Regions from separate parts of the Massilia pseudoviolaceinigra genome, predicted to be linked through region 1. Evidence: predicted binding sites of a transcription regulator. Region 1 holds the regulator's gene; the other holds the start of a gene.

Region 1 (5,992 bases):
ACACGCGCGTCGCGAGCGAGAGCAGCGCCAGGATGATGGCGGCCGCGATGCCGCAGGTGATGCTCGCTTTGAGGAAGGGAAAGGCGATTGCGTTAAACATGCTCACTCCTTCGCGTCCGGCCAGTCTTGCAGCATCTGTTCGAGTTCCGCGAGTTCCTGCTGGTCGACCAGTTTACTGCCGGTGAACATATTGACGGGCAGCGGCGCATCGATTTCCATCACGCGGCGCCCGAAGTCGCGCGCAAAGGCGGCCAGGGTCGTCACCTTGTCGAGCTGTGCGCGGTAGACCTGCACGCCATGCTGCGCGTGCTGCGACACCATCTGCTTGTCGAGCATGCGTTCGAGCGTCTTGCGGGTCGAGGAAAACGACCAGTCCAGTTCCGCGACGGCGCGCTCGTGCAGTTCGCGCGCACTCAGGGGCTGGTCTTTCCAGAGGACTTTGAGCAGGCTGAGTTCTGAAACCGAGGGAATGGCTGACATGACGATGCTCCACATTGTGACTGATGGGACAAGTATGCGACATTTGTCACATAAGGTCAAGCGCCAACCCGGCGGCGCGCCTTACATCAATCCAGATGGCGCAGCGGATGCGCCGCCGCCGGCCACACCGGCGCGAAGAAGCGCTCGACCATCTGGGCGTCGACCTGATCGAGGCTGGCCGGATTCCATTTGGGCGCGTTGTCCTTGTCGATGACGAGCGCGCGCACGCCTTCGAGCACTTCGCCGTGCCCGAAATTGTGGCGCACCACGGTGCGTTCCATGCGCAGGCAATCGGCGACATCCAGCGACGCGCCGCGCAGCAGCAGTTCGCGCGTCACGCACATCATCAGCGGGGAGCGCTGGCGCATCGCGGCCAGGGCTTTTTGCGCGAACTCGCCGTCGTCGCCTTCGAGCGACGCCATGATGGCCGCGACCGAAGCGGCGCCGAAATGGCGGTCGATTCCATCGCGCTGCGCGGCCAGGGTCGATGCGCCCGCATCAGCGGAAAACGGCGCCGCAAACGCCTCGATGGCCGCGCGCAGCTGCGCGCCCGGGGTGGCCTCGATCAGTTCCCTGAGCGCGCCCATGTGCGCCTGCGGCACGAACAGATCGGCCAGCCCGACATACAGGGCGTCGGCCGCGCCAATGGTCAGGCCGCTCAAGCCCAGGTAATGCCCCAGCTGCCCCGGCGCGCGCGACAGAAAATAGCTGCCGCCCACATCCGGAAACAGGCCGATATTCACCTCGGGCATGGCCATCTTGGTTTTTTCGGTGACGATGCGGATGCGGCACTCGGGACCACCCTGGGCAATGCCCATGCCGCCGCCCATCACCACGCCGTCCATCAGCGCGATATACGGCTTGGGGTAAAAATGAATCAGGTGATTGAGCGCGTATTCTTCGGTGAAAAAATCTTCCAGCAGCGCGCTGCCGCCCATCGGCGTGGCATGGCCGCAGTCGTGGAAAAAGCGGATATCGCCGCCCGCGCACAGCGCTTTCTCGCTGCTGCTGCCAATGACCACGGCATCGATGGCGGGGTCGTTACGCCATGCGCTCAACACCTCGGCCAGGTCGCGCACCATCGCCAGCGACAGCGAATTGAGGGCCTTGGGGCGGTCGAGGATAATCATGCCGGTACGGTTGGCAACGCGGGTCTGGACGAATTCGCTCATGGCTGGCCGGTAGAAGAGGAAAAAATGCGCTATTTTAGCGCGCATGGATGCAAAAAGGGCGCCACGCGGGCGCCCTTTGGCGAAAGGGACGGGGCCTGCTTATGCGGCCGACGGCGTCTCTTCTTCAGGCATCTCTTCAGGCATGTGCTTGATGGCCTGGTGATTATGGTCCTGGACCTTGCTCTTGTACTTCATGACCTGACGATCCAGTTTGTCGATCAGGGTATCGATGGCGGCGTAAAGATCGTGCGACAGGCTTTCCACATACACGGTTTTGCCCGACAGGCGCAGGTTGATCTCGGCCTTTTGACGTTTTTCTTTTTCCGTCAGATTGTCGACGGTGAGGATGACAGCAATATCGATCACTTGATCGAAATGGCGCCTTACGCGCTCAAGCTTGCTCTGTACGTATTCACGGATGGCTGGCGTTACTTCAAGATGATGTCCACTGATTGTGAGATTCATACACACACTCCTAATGATAATGGCACTTCTTGTTACTATCGTTCGTACGCATGGCAGCGCAGAGGAACAGCGTTATTACAGCACGGACGAGGTGATCCTGTACGCCCGCAAAATTGCCAATCGATTAATGGGTTTAATGGTATTCAACTCCTTCATTTTTGTACCCGAGCAACTTTCTCTCGTGTAGAACCAAGTGTATCAGTTATTTGGCATAGCACAAGGTAAGCACAAAGAAGCCAGGAATCAAGGGGAAATAGCCGGTATATTCTCTGCGGTATATCCTCGTAATACCGGCAGGATCGGAAAGTAGCAGGTGTGTAGACTAATATATATAAGACAACGGTCTTCACCTACAATCGCTTCCCCGCCCCTTTCCCGAATACCGATATGTTCAAGCGATCCGCCTTTACCTCCCTGCTGCGCCTGGCCCTGGCCGGCGCCCTGTGCAACGCCGCGCCGGCCTTTGCCGCCCTCAGTTTCGACCTGAGCGTGGCCACCAAATACGCGGTGGCGTCGCACGGCAACAACCCGCCGCCGGACGAGATCAAGCAGTACAAGGTGGTCCTGGGCGAACACTATCTGTCGGTGAGCAGCGCGAGCGAATCGACGATCTACGACCTGGCAACGCGGCGCCGCTACCAGATCGACCTGGCCAATCGTCGCTATGTCGACTACTCGCTGTTCGACGAAGCCGGCTTTCGCGTCCAGGAACTGAAGAACCGGTCGGTGCTGAACCGGGCGCTAAGCGTGGCCAAGGTCGACGTGCCGGCGTTCGACCCGGTCTTCGACGAACATGAGCTCTCGGTCGCGTCGGCGGTGCGCAAGCTGTCCGAATCGACCGAGGCTGGGGCCACCGTGCTGGCGGTCGACGGCAATCCGCTGGCGCGCATTCCGGCCGGCGGCACCAGCATCGGTGCCGGCGACGCGGCCAAGTTCGAGCGCATGATGCGCTACCGTTTCGGCGGCCACCCGCTGGTGCTGGCGCGCCTGGCGAGCGAAAAGCGCGTGCCGGCCGGCTTTGTGATGCATCACAAGCAGGTCGGCCACAGCCAGACGCGCACCTACACGGTCAGCGCGCTCAAGCAAAGCGCCCCCGCCAGCTACGACCTCAAGCCGTACAAGCCACGGGCGGCAGCGGCTGACGAACTCGATCAGCTGCTCGACAAGGCGCAGGCGAATGCCGCCCCGCCAACGGCGGCAGCCAGGCAAGCCTTCGAGACCGAGATCGCGCAAGCGTTCGCCGACAAGCGTGCATTCGACGCCATGCTCGGCATGTCCGAATTGGCGTTTGTCGGCGGCGAACAGATGAAAATGCCGACCCCGGAGCAGAAGGTGCTGCTCAACGCCGACCCGCAAGTGCGCGCGTTCGCGGCGGCGATACGGCCCAAGGGGAAGGCGGAGATGGAGGCGGCGCTCGCCAAGCTGCAGGAACTGCGCAAGCTCACCACACACAAGCAGCACATGCTGGCGCTGTTTGAAGCAAATTGGCGCGCCAAGCTGGGCGACGTGCGCGGCGCGCTCCCGCTGTACGCCAGCGTGTTGCGCGCCAATCCGGCGCTGGCCGGGGCCTACAAGGATATGGGCGATGCGCTGTTCCTGAGCTACGACATGCCGCGCGCCTGGCGCAGCTGGGATGCGGGCCGGCGCATGGCGCCGGGGCTGGAACAGTTCAAGGCGGTGAACCAGTACGAGCAGGTGCTGCTGCGCGAGCACCCGGAGTTTTTCTAGGCGCCGCGCAGCCCTGGGCAGGCTAGAGGCACTTGCGCAGGGCGACCGGCGGAATCTTGAGCGCTTCGCGGTACTTGGCGACCGTGCGGCGCGCGATCACCATGCCCTGCTCGCCCAGCATGTCGGCGATCTTGCTGTCCGACAGAGGGCTCTTGGGATCCTCGGCGCTGGTCAGCTGCACGATCAGCGCGCGGATCGCCGTCGATGACGCTTCGCCGCCCGCTTCGGTAGCCACGTGGCTGCCGAAAAAATATTTGAGCTCGAACATGCCGTGCGGCGTCATCATGTACTTTTGCGTGGTCACGCGCGAGATCGTACTTTCGTGCAGGCCGAGCGTGTCGGCGATCTCACGCAGCACCAGCGGGCGCATCGCCACCGCACCGTGCGAGAAGAAATTGCGCTGGCGTTCGACAATCGCTTCGGCCACCCGCAAGATGGTATCGAAACGCTGGCGCATGTTCTTGATCAGCCACTTGGCTTCCTGCAGCTGCGCGCCCATCTGCCCTTCACCCTTGCCTTGCTTGAGCAGCGCGGCGTACATGCTGTTCACGCGCAGGCGCGGCATGACATCGTTATTGAGCATCACCGACCAGCCGTTTTTCGCCTTGCGCACGATCACGTCCGGCACCACGTAGTCCGACACGTCCGACGCGAACTCCGCGCCCGGATGCGGATTGCATTGGCGGATCACGGTCTGCGCCTCGCGCAAGTCCTCATCGTCGCAGTCGAGCGCCTTTTTCAGCTTGTTGAATTCACGCTGCGCGAACCAGGTCAGGTGGTTTTCCACAATCGTCAGCGCCATGCGCCGCGTGACCAGCGCCACGCCCGGCATGCGCCGGATCTGCAGCGCCAGGCATTCGGACGCATTGCGCGCCCCCACCCCAACCGGATCGAAACTTTGCAGCAGCGCCAGTGCGGTGCGCAGTTCTTCGATCTCGATCTCCAGCTCGGGCGGCATGCGCTCGTGGATTTCTTCCAGCGTTTCGGTCAGGTAGCCGTTGTCGTCGATGGCGTCGACGATCAGTTCGACCAGCGCGCGGTCGCGCGCCTCCAGCACGGTCACGCGCATCTGCTCCATCAGGTGCTCGCGCAAGGTGGTGGCGGAGGCTTCCAGCTGCGGGCGCGAATCCTCGTCGTCGGACGTCTTGGCGCGACCGAGGTCGCCCCACTCGCCATCGTTGTCGCTGCTGGCCGGGCTGTCCGTCTCGCCGCCTTCGAAGCCCTCGCCTTCGCTTGGTGCCGGCGCGTCCTGGGCACCCGGCTCGGGCGCCGCTTCGGTCGGGGTCGACGTGCTGCTGATGGCGCCATCGCCCAGCAGGCGCACCGAGTGATCGAGCGGGTCGTCGAGCCGTTCGAGCAGCGGATTGTCGCTCAGCAGCTGCTCCAGCTCCTGGTGCAGTTCCAGGGTCGACAACTGCAGCAGCCGGATCGACTGCTGCAGCTGGGGCGTGAGGGCGAGGTGCTGTGAGGTACGTAGTTGAAGGGACTGTTTCATGCCTACATCCGGAAGTGTTCGCCCAGGTAGACCCGGCGCACGGATTCATCGGCGATGATGTCGTCGGGTCGACCGGAGGCGAGCACCGCACCCTGGTTGATGATGTAGGCACGGTCGCAGATGCCCAGCGTTTCGCGCACGTTGTGGTCGGTGATCAGGACCCCGATGCCGCGCTGCTTGAGGAAGCGCACGATGCGCTGGATCTCGATGACCGCAATCGGGTCGACCCCGGCGAACGGTTCGTCGAGCAGCACGAAGCGCGGATTGGTCGCCAGCGCGCGCGCGATCTCGACCCGGCGCCGCTCGCCGCCCGACAGCGACATGGCCTGGTTCTCGCGCAGTTTTTCAATTTGCAGGTCGGCCAGCAGGGTGTCGAGGCGCTCGTTGATCTGGGCCTTGGTCAGCGCCTTGCCATCGACCTTCTGCAGTTCCAGCACGGCGCGGATGTTTTCTTCCACCGTCAGCTTGCGGAACACCGACGCTTCCTGTGGCAGATACGACAGGCCGAGCGCGGCGCGGCGGTGAATCGGCAGGCTCGAAATATCGACTCCGCTGATATCGATCGTGCCCGCGTCCGACGGCACCAGGCCGACGATCATGTAGAACGAGGTGGTCTTGCCGGCGCCGTTGGGTCCGAGCAGGCCGACCACTT
Region 2 (5,992 bases), on a different contig from region 1:
TGCAATCGATGCAGCGCGCCGCGCAGAGAAAGATGCGCACTCTCAACGATTTGCGCGCCGCGCTCGCGCTCGACCAGTTGCGCGTGCTGTACCAGCCCATCGTCGAGCTCTCCAGCGGCCGCATCCGCAAGGCCGAAGCCCTGCTGCGCTGGGAGCATCCGCAGCGCGGTCCGGTCAGCCCGGCCGAATTCATTCCGCTGGCAGAGGAATCGGGCTTGATTATCAGCATCGGCGACTGGGTGTTCCAGCAAGCGTTCCATCAGGCCATGCGCTGGCGCGGCAGCATCGACCCCGAATTCCAGATCAGCGTCAACATGTCGCCAGCCCAGTTCCGGCGCCACTCGCCCGGCACCAAGCACGCCTGCCATCCGCCGCACGTGCGCGCCCATCCGGTGCTGGGGCGCTACGTCGGCACCGAAATCGTGGTCGAAATCACCGAAGGCATGCTCATGGAATCGACCTACAACATTCGCGAACAGTTGCTCTCGTTTCGCGAAAGCGGCATCCAGATGTCGATCGACGACTTCGGGACCGGCTATTCCTCGCTGTCCTATCTGAAAAAATTCCACATCGATTACCTCAAGATCGACCAGTCGTTCGTTCTCAAGATGGTGGCCGGATCGGACGACCTGGCCTTGTGCGAAGCCATCGTCGTCATGGGCCACAAGCTCGGCATCAAGGTCATTGCCGAAGGCGTCGAAACGCAGGAGCAACGCGACCTGCTGACCGCCGCCGGCTGCGATTTCGGCCAGGGCTATCTGTTTTCGCGGCCGCTGACCGCGCCCCAGTTCGATCTTTTGTTGCGTACCCACAATCACTGCGCCTGAGCGCTGCACCAAACCGGATGCGCCGCCGTGGTGCGCGCGCGCCGGCGCCAGCCGCCGGGAGCGCGCATTTCTCCATTAAATCAAGCGCTTGCGCTACCGCACCAAAATGGAACGATTATTGCTTCTTTAAGGGCAGCAGCACTTCCATGCACCTTTATCGGGAATCGTCCAATGAACGGAACCAACCACGCCGCCGACGCACTTTTCATCTTGCTCGGCGCCATCATGATCCTGGCGATGCACGCCGGCTTTGCCTTCCTGGAACTGGGGACGGTCAGGAAAAAGAACCAGGTCAACGCCCTGGTCAAGATCCTGGCCGACTTCGCCGTCTCCACGATTGCCTATTTTTTCATCGGCTACGGCATTTCCTACGGCGTCGACTTCTTCGCCAGCGCCGACGTGCTCGCGGCGCGCAACGGCTACGAGCTGGTCAAATTCTTCTTTCTGCTGACCTTCGCCGCCGCCATTCCCGCCATCATCTCGGGCGGCATCGCCGAACGCGCCAAGTTTTATCCCCAGCTGATCGCCACCGCCTTGCTGGTCGGCTTCATCTATCCCCTGTTCGAAGGCATTGCCTGGAACCAGCGCTTCGGCATCCAGGCCTGGCTCAAGATGGCCTTCGGCGCCGAGTTCCACGACTTCGCCGGTTCGGTCGTGGTGCACGCCGTGGGCGGCTGGATCGCCCTGCCCGCCGTGCTGCTGCTCGGTGCGCGGCGCGGGCGTTACGGGCGCAACGGCGCCATTTCCGCCCATCCGCCTTCCTCGATTCCCTTCCTGGCACTCGGCGCCTGGATTCTGGCGGTGGGCTGGTTCGGCTTTAACGTCATGAGCGCGCAAACGCTCGACAAGATGAACGGCCTGGTCGCCGTCAACTCGCTCATGGCCATGGTCGGCGGCACCCTGGCCGCGCTGGTGCTCGGCAAGAACGATCCGGGCTTCACCTACAACGGCCCGCTGGCCGGACTGGTGGCCGTGTGCGCCGGCTCGGACCTGATGCATCCGCTCGGCGCGCTGGCCACCGGCGCCATCGCCGGGGCGATTTTCGTGGCCATGTTCACCCTCACCCAGAACCGCTGGAAGATCGACGACGTGCTCGGCGTGTGGCCGCTGCACGGCCTGTGCGGCACCTGGGGCGGCATTGCCGCCGGCATCTTCGGGCTCAAGAGCCTGGGCGGCATCGGCGGCGTGTCGTTCGCGTCGCAGCTGGTGGGCACGGTGCTGGGCGTGGCCATTGCGGTCGCCGGCGGCTACCTGGTGTATGGCGTGCTGAAAAAGGCCATGGGCTTGCGCCTCGACCCCGAGCAGGAATTCCAGGGCGCCGATTTGTCGATCCACCACATCTCATCGACCCCGGAGCGCGAATCGAGCTGGTAGCGCGCACGTGGGGGGGGAGCCTTGCAACATTAGCCATAGCAAACTAAAATCAGGCGAGCATGCGAACACCCTCCCTCACGCCTTACCCCGGACCCAGCAATCAATGAAGAAACCCTCTGCGCCGCAAGAATCGAACTCGGCTGAGCCGCGCCTGTACCGTGTGGTGGCCACCCGGATTCAAGAACTCATTCGCGACGAGAGTATCAAGGCCGGCGAACGCCTCCCGGCCGAGCGCGACCTCGCCGCCAAGCTGAGCGTGAGCCGGGCATCGCTGCGCGAAGCGCTGATCGTGCTCGAACTGAGCGGCATCGTGGAAGTGCGCGGCGGCTCCGGCGTGTATGTGAGCGAGCAGGCCACCGCGCAGTCCGATGTGCCCGAAGTGGGGCCGGGTCCATTCGAGGTGCTGGCCGCGCGCCGCATGATCGAGTCGGAAGTGGCGGCGCTGGCGGCCAAGATGGCCACCGATTCGGCCATCGACGCGATTCTGACGGCGGTGCTGGAGATGGAGCACCACCATGAAGATCGGGCCAGCAACGAGCAGGCCGACCGCAATTTCCATTTGGCGATTGCGCGCGCCACGGGAAACACGGCGCTGGTGGGCGTGGTCGATTACTTGTGGAACCAGCGCGGCAGTTTGTGGCACAAGCTCAAGGAACATTTCCAGACCGAGGATTTGCGCGTGACCACCTTGACCGATCACCGCAAGATTCTGGAAGCGATCGCTTCGCATGATGTGGCTGGCGCCCGCCAAGCCATGCGCGCGCACCTGGAGCGGGTGACGCGCACGTTCTCGCGCGGGTAGTAGCCCCGCCCTTCCGCTTCCCGGCAGTACCACCACACCTTATTTTCGACCACGCCCCGTCGTTCCCGGGCAGGTTCCAGTTTCTAAGAAACTCCTCGGATTCGGTGGAACAAGGCAAGTCCAGGGGTAAATGCCGGTAACGCAAGCTCCGTCATTGCTGCCATTGGCAGAAATGACTTCCCGCGCCAAGGCGGCACTCGGCGGGAATCCAGGTTCAATGAGTCGCCTGCAACTGCGCTACGGAATTGGATTCCCGCCGAGTGCCGCCTTGGCGCGGGAAAGACTGTTCTGAATTTTGTGGTGAGAAAGACGCTGAACCTAAGGCCATCGAGTCCAGAGACCAGTTCCTGGAGAGGCGAGAACCCAAGTTCGTACCGAAGTTACTGACGGCTCGACGAACTCGGGGGGGACGCATGCGCCCCCCCAGCGCCGCCTAGGCGCGGGAACAACAGCCCGGATAACGCGTCAACGCACAACTGGCAAGTCCACCTTGATTAATTGGTCAGGCCAAACTAGAATTGGTCTAACCATAAAAACAATCTGATCAGGAGACTCGCCGTGCAAACATCATCCCGGTTCCCGCAACCCAAGCTGCTGCTGTCCTCCATCGCCATCGCGGTCCCGACCCTGATGAACCAGGCCTCCGCCCAGCAGGCCGACGCCGCCATGGCCCGCGTCGAAGTCACCGGCTCGTCCATCAAGCGCCTGGCGAGCGAAAACGCCCTGCCGCTGACCACCATCAAATCCGAGGAACTGGTCAGCCGCGGCCTGACCACGATGTCCGAAGTGGCCACCTCGCTGACCGTCGGCGCCACCAACGAACCGGTCGGCGGCGGGGGTGGCGGCACCATGATCAATATGCGCGGCCTGAACACCAACCGCACCCTGGTCCTGCTCAACGGCCGCCGCCTGGCCAACGAAGCCATCGGCGACAGCTCGATCAACGTCGACGTCATCCCGATGAGCGCCATCGAACGGGTCGAAGTGCTGCGCGACGGCGCCTCGGCCATCTACGGCACCGACGCCATCGCCGGCGTGGTCAACTTCATCACCAAGCGTTCGATTTCCGACACCACCGTCAGCGCCAGCGTCATGGCGCCCGAGCGCAGCGGCGGCGGCGACCAGCGCCGCTTGAGCATCACCACCGGCACGGGCGAGCTGGCCAAGGATGGCTGGAACATCTACGCCGCCTTCGACACCCAGAAACGCACCTCGCTGATGCAGCGCGACCGTCCCAACATCAGCGACCCGGACGACATCGCCCGCCTGGGCGGTACGGCCTTCACCAGCAACACCTCCGGCTCCTCGTCCTCGCCGGCCAACTACACCGTCTACGCCAACGGCAAGCCGACCAGCGTGACCGGCAACCCGTATTTCGCCGCCGGCTGCGTCGCCCCCTACCCCGGTCAGTACAGCCTGCCCTCGACCAAGCCGAGCGGCGCCGGCAGCAAGACTTGCGTGCTCGACCCGACCCTGTATCCGCAACTGCTGGCCGACAACAAGCAAACCACGTTTCTTACCAAGGGCAGCCTGCGCCATGGCGACGGCAATCTGCTGACGGTCGAGCTGCTCAGTTCCGAGTCGTACATCGACGCTCTCAATCCGCCCCAGCCCTTCGGCGCCCAGACCGACTACGACAAGGTCAATCCCGGCCTGCGCAAGCCATTGATGATCACCAAGGCCAGCAAATGGTATCCGGGCGGCGCTGGCGGCGTGCCCGCCGTGGCCGGCCTGAACGGCGCCGATCTCGCCCTGACCTGGAGCCTGGACGAACTCGGCCCCGCCATTACCGACGACCGCCAGAACAGCCACCGCCTGGTGCTTACCGAAGAAGGCCAGTTCAAGGGATGGGACTACAAGGCCGGCTTCAACTACGCCTACAGCAAGCGCACGGTCAAGTTCCTGAGCGGCTTCCTGCGCACGCCCGGGCTGTACAAGGGCGTGGCCGACGGCGTGCTCAATCCTTTCGGCCCGCAGGACGACGCCGGCAAAGCCTACCTCGACAACATCTCCGCCGACGGACTGATCAACCGGCGCGCCGAAGTGCACTACTACGGCCCCGACCTGACCCTCAACCGCGAACTGATGCCGCTGGGCGGCGGCGCGCTGGCGCTGGCCGTCGGCGCCGACCTGCACCGCGAAACCTACCGCGACGCGTCCGGCGACATCGGCGACTCGGTGGTCTACAAAGTCTCCGGCACGCCCAACCGCTACCCGCACGGCGCGCGCACCGTGCTCGGCACCTACCTGGAGCTCGACGCCCCCCTCACCCGCCAGCTCAATGTGAACCTGGCCGTGCGCGCCGACCGCTTCAGCGACTTCGGCACCACCTTCAACCCCAAGGCCAGCGTGCGTTACGAGCCATCGAAAGCGTTGATGCTGCGCGCCACCGCCAGCACCGGCTTCCGCGCCCCCACCCTGCCCGAGCTGTACGGCACCCCGCAAACGCGCGTGCCCTCGACCTCGAAATGGGATGATCCCCTGCTGTGCCCGAGCGCCACGCCCGGCATCAGCGGCACCGGCACCCTCACCACCGACCCCAAGTACGCGGGCCTGAACCTGGACGCGGCCAAGGTCTGCGGCAGCACCCTGACCGTGCTCACTGGCGCCAATCCCGATCTGGAGCCGGAAACGTCCAAGACCTTCACCGCCGGCATCGTGATCGAACCGGTCAAGAACCTGGTCGCCTCGCTCGACTTCTGGAACGTCGAGATGAAAGGGACGATCGCGCAGATTTCCGAAGACACGATCTTTGGCGACGTCAACAAATACAACAATCTGTTCGTGCGCAACGCCGACGGCACCCTGGCCTACATCACCAAGACGCGCCTGAACATGGGCGGCCTGCGCACCCAGGGCATCGACGCCAGCCTGAACTACACCCTGCCGACCGCCACCATGGGGCGTTTCGGCCTGTCCTTCGACGGCACCTACGTCAACAAATACGAAGGCCAGAACGAAGAAGGCGGAGACTGGTTCGACAGTGTCG

The links. The regulator sigma-54, encoded in region 1, starts transcription at its own class of promoters, with help from an activator protein. The targets are predictions, from matches to a motif close to TGGCANGNAANCTGCTTT.
Region 2: RBA40_RS28725 (ammonium transporter) is a predicted target of sigma-54. The motif match lies at 935-952, and genes of this name have one in related genera.

Annotation. Positions count from the first base shown of each region.
Region 1 covers NZ_JAVCWL010000005.1:65,697-71,688, reverse strand. Annotated here, with positions in the region: gene RBA40_RS06530 (M56 family metallopeptidase) at 1-100, opposite strand, end outside; gene RBA40_RS06525 (BlaI/MecI/CopY family transcriptional regulator) at 103-480, opposite strand; gene RBA40_RS06520 (enoyl-CoA hydratase/isomerase family protein) at 567-1,652, opposite strand; gene hpf (ribosome hibernation-promoting factor, HPF/YfiA family) at 1,752-2,117, opposite strand; gene RBA40_RS06510 (hypothetical protein) at 2,505-3,845, shown strand; gene RBA40_RS06505 (RNA polymerase factor sigma-54) at 3,868-5,340, opposite strand; gene lptB (LPS export ABC transporter ATP-binding protein) at 5,343-5,992, opposite strand, start outside.
Region 2 covers NZ_JAVCWL010000040.1:1,261-7,252, reverse strand. Annotated here, with positions in the region: gene RBA40_RS28730 (EAL domain-containing protein) at 1-827, shown strand, start outside; gene RBA40_RS28725 (ammonium transporter) at 999-2,201, shown strand; gene RBA40_RS28720 (FadR/GntR family transcriptional regulator) at 2,305-3,003, shown strand; gene RBA40_RS28715 (TonB-dependent receptor domain-containing protein) at 3,562-5,992, shown strand, end outside.